Regions from separate parts of the Polaromonas sp. P1_E3 genome, predicted to be linked through region 2. Evidence: predicted binding sites of a transcription regulator. Region 2 holds the regulator's gene; the other holds the start of a gene.
What was found. Region 2 encodes HrcA, which represses chaperone genes, less so after heat shock. Its sites were predicted from a motif close to TTAGCACTCNNNNNNNNNGAGTGCTAA; they were not measured.
Positions count from the first base shown of each region.

Region 1: a site for HrcA is predicted at 1,122-1,148, ahead of rpoH (RNA polymerase sigma factor RpoH). Genes of this name have one in related genera too.

Region 1 is NZ_JBFUBD010000041.1:15,575-17,776, forward strand. It holds gene AC1D0Z_RS08175 (OmpA family protein) at 1-551, opposite strand, end outside; gene rpoH (RNA polymerase sigma factor RpoH) at 1,206-2,135, shown strand.
Region 2 is NZ_JBFUBD010000073.1:44-2,245, forward strand. It holds tRNA gene AC1D0Z_RS10680 (tRNA-Ile) at 138-214, opposite strand; gene hrcA (heat-inducible transcriptional repressor HrcA) at 239-1,258, opposite strand; gene AC1D0Z_RS10690 (NAD kinase) at 1,308-2,183, shown strand; gene recN (DNA repair protein RecN) at 2,202-2,202, shown strand, end outside.

The sequences.
Region 1 (2,202 bases), on a different contig from region 2:
GCGTCGGCGGGTGAGTCCACCGAATACACCGTGACGTAGCTGTCTGCGCCGGCGCGGCTTAGCTTGAAAAGGGAAAACCGCAAGTTGGTGGCGAGCGCACCAAAGGCGACATACACGCCGCTGTTGATGCGTTGCGAATCCGGGATCGGGCCATTCAGCAGGATGTCGCCAGCGGGGCCGCCGCGGCTGTGGCAGCCATAGGCCCCGTCCATGCAGGTATAGACCAGCGTGGCACCGGCCTGCTTCAGGGCTGCTTCATAGTTGCGCTGCACTTCGAGTGCGTTGCGGCCCTTGGGCGAGACATAAAAAAGCTCCTGCACCTCACCTTCCACGGCAAGGCCGGGATCCAGCTTTTTCTCTTTCGCAACACTCTCCGTCAGCAGCTTCAGGGGCTTGACCTCGGCAAACGGTGTCGTGCGCCAGGCAATCAGCCGTGAACCCTGATAACGGGACATCAAGGGATGGTCCTTGCCGCCTTTGGCATCCTGCGCGCCGGCTACGGTTGCAATGGCCAGCACGAAAGTCCCGGCAAACAGACTGCGAATCAACATGCACTTCTCCCTTGTAAAAAACTTCCGGGAGGATAGGGCCTTCCTCTTTTTTGCTGCGGCGGCGCGCGGTAACAGTCCGCAACGCGGCCCAAAATGCCAATTTTTTCACCGATTTGCGCTCGCGGGCCGGGCACAAATCAGAGTTTTGTGGTCCCAATCCAACGTGTGGCCGCGCCATGAAGCGTGTAAGTGGAAAGCACCCTGCCCCGGGGTGTATTCCAGGCAAATCCAGTGCGCCGATTGCTATCAAATTAGTAGCTACTTGCGCCCGTCCCTCTTGGGTGAAACGCCAATTTCATCATGAAAACTGGTAAAACAATCCCGTGCAACGAACCCGGATCAGTCATAAAAATCGCCCTTAGCCCAATAAGGACGGGCGCAAGCAGCTATTAAATACATAGCAAATGAACGTCAAACCTCTCTATCGGCAATGTTTGGCACCGGTACAAACCGATACCGCGCATTTACAAGGCAGAAACCAATCTTCCTGAACCAATGGCCCACAATGCGGCTCATACCAAGGGTTTTCACCGATTAGCCTTGCGCTATCCGAGTCATTGAACCTATTGCTTAGCACTCTCTCTAACAGAGTGCTAATATTTAGCACCAGACGAAAGGAGTCTTGCTGTGTCTTATGCTCTTTCCCCCGCTTCCCTGACCGCTGTCGCGCCCAAATCGGGCCCGTCCACAGCCGTCAACCCCTGGTCGCTGGTTCCCCCGCTGGGTAACCTGGACGCCTATATTTCCGCCGTGAACCGTCTCCCCATGCTCACCCTGGAGCAGGAGCAGGAATTTGCCAAAAACCTCAAGGAAAACAACGATCTCGATTCTGCCGGTAAGTTAGTGCTCTCTCACTTGCGTCTGGTGGTGTCGATTTCGCGTAAATATCTGGGTTACGGCCTGCCGCATGGTGACCTCATTCAGGAAGGCAACATTGGCCTCATGAAGGCCGTCAAACGCTTCGACCCCGACCAGAACGTGCGCCTGGTGAGTTATGCCATGCACTGGATCAAGGCTGAGATCCATGAGTACATCCTGAAAAACTGGCGCATGGTCAAGGTCGCGACGACCAAGGCCCAGCGCAAGCTGTTTTTCAACCTGCGCTCGATGAAGCAAGGCTACAAGGACGACGCCGACGTGGCGACGCACCGCGACACGCTGACGGAGGGCCAGATCGATTCGATGGCCAAGACGTTGAACGTGAAGCGCGAAGAAGTCATCGAGATGGAGCAGCGCATGTCCGGCGGTGACGTGCTGCTGGACCCGAGCCCGAGCGATGACGGCGAAGACGCCTTTGGCCCGATTGCCTACCTGGCCGATGCCACGCAGGAGCCGACGGCACTGATGGAATCGCGCCAGCGCGACAACCTGGCCTCCGACGGCATCACCGCAGCGCTGGAAGATCTCGACCCGCGTTCGCGCCGCATCGTGGAAGAGCGCTGGCTCAAGGTGAACGACGACGGTTCAGGTGGCATGACATTGCATGACCTGGCCGACGAGTACAAGGTCAGCGCCGAGCGGATCCGCCAAATTGAAGTGGCGGCGATGAAGAAGATGAAGAAGGTGCTCGCTGCCTACGCTTGAAACACGCAGGCACACGCCCCTTACAAAAAAAGCCCGCACAGCAATGTGCGGGCTTTTTCTTTTCCGG
Region 2 (2,202 bases):
TCAGGAACAGGCACCCACGCGGCGGCCTTTGGCCGCGAGTGATGCTCTCCCAGCCCTCTTGGACTCCAGTTCTTCAGGGTCCAGAGGCGGAAACGTCCCAGAGTCCCGAAGCGAACGCCAAGTGCACCTGAAGATAATGGTAGGGCGTGAGTGACTTGAACACTCGACCAAAGGATTATGAGTCCTCTGCTCTAACCAACTGAGCTAACGCCCCACTCAAGGTACAGATTGTAAGGGCCTACTTGCTATGGCTCAGCGCCGTGCTCACCAGCTTGGAGGTGATATCGACAATCTGGATCATTTTTTCGTAGGGCATCCGCATGGGCCCAATGACGCCCAGGGTTCCCACCACTTGTCCGTCGACCTCGTAGGGCGCGGTCACCACGGAAAGCTCCTGGTAGGGAATGACCTGGCTTTCGCCGCCTATGTAAATCCGGACCCCCTCGGCGCGGCTCGACACATCAAGAAGCCGCATCAGCTGCGCCTTCTGCTCGAACAGGTCAAAAAGCTTGCGCAGGTTACCCATATCACCGGAGAAGTCACTGACTGCCAGCAGATTGCGTTCGCCGGAAATAACCACCTCATCGCGCGACTCGATGGCTTCGGAACTGACCTTGACCGCAGCCTGCATCAAGGTGGCAATTTCACCTCGAAGGGCTTCCACCTCATTTTTCAGCCGCTCCCGCACTTCCTCGATCGCCATGCCGGCGTAGTGTGAATTGAGGAAGTTAGCGGCTTCTACCAGCTGCGACTGTGTGTAGTCAGCCTCGGTGAAGATAACCCGGTTTTGCACATCGCCGTCGGGCGACACGATGATCACCAAAAAGCGTTTTTCAGATAGCCGAAGAAACTCGATGTGGCGAAATACCGAGGTCCGGCGTGGCGCCATGACGACACCCACGAACTGAGAGAGACTCGACAGCATGTGTGCCGCATTGCTGAGCACTTTTTGAGGTTGGTCAGGTGCCAGCCGCGGCGCTCCGAGATGGCCGGGCGACGACAAAGAATCGCGCTGCGTGGTCAACATGGTGTCGACAAAGAGCCGGTAGCCCCGCGCCGTTGGAATGCGCCCCGCCGAAGTGTGCGGGCTGACAATCAGGCCGAGTTCCTCCAGGTCGCTCATCACATTGCGTATGGTGGCTGGAGACAACTCAAGGCCGGAAGCTTTTGAAAGCGTGCGCGAACCTACCGGCTGTCCATCGGCAATGTAGCGTTCAACGAGTGCTTTCAGCAGCAACCTGGCTCGATCATCAAGCATGGTGCCATTCTACGAAGCTTCGGTTGCGATGTTGTGATGTAATTTGCCGATGAAGTCGCAATTTCGCCATGTCGCATTGATCGGCAAGTACCACGCACAGGGTTCCCGGTCAGCACTGGAGGAGATCGCACACTTCCTGGGCACCCAGGGTTGCGACGTGGCGATCGAGCAAGACACCGCCAGCAACACTGGCTTGACCCAGTTCCCGACCCTTGACGCAGCCGGGATTGGCGCCCAGTGCGACCTCGCCCTCGTCGTGGGCGGCGACGGCACCATGCTGGGCATAGGCAGGTTGCTGGCCCAATTCGGCATTCCCCTGGTGGGCATCAATCAGGGCAGGCTGGGGTTCATCACCGACATTGCCTTCGAAGACTACCAGAACACCTTGATTCCCATGCTTCGTGGCGAATATGAGGAAGATCGCCGCTGGATGATGCAGGCCAAAGTCGTGCGTGACGGGCGCTGCGTCTTCAGCGCTACCGCCATGAACGACGTCGTCGTGAACCGCGGAGCGACTGCCGGCATGGTCGAGCTCCGCGTGGAGGTGGACGGCCGCTTTGTGGCAAACCAGCGTGCAGACGGCCTGATCATCGCTTCGCCGACCGGGTCTACGGCCTATGCCCTTTCCGCAGGCGGCCCCCTGCTCCACCCGTCAATTGCCGGCTGGGTCCTGGCGCCGATTGCACCGCACACCTTGTCCAACCGGCCCATCGTGCTGTCGGACTCCGGTGAGATCACCATCGAGATTGTCTCGGGCCGCGACGCCAGCGCCAACTTTGACATGCAGTCGCTGGCCAGCCTGCTGCACGGTGACCGCATTACCGTGAGACGCTCCGAGCACCAGATGCGTTTCCTGCATCCCAAAGGCTGGAGCTATTTCGATACGCTCCGCAAGAAATTGCACTGGAACGAAGGCGTGGCCTGAGCGGCCAGTATTCAAGTCA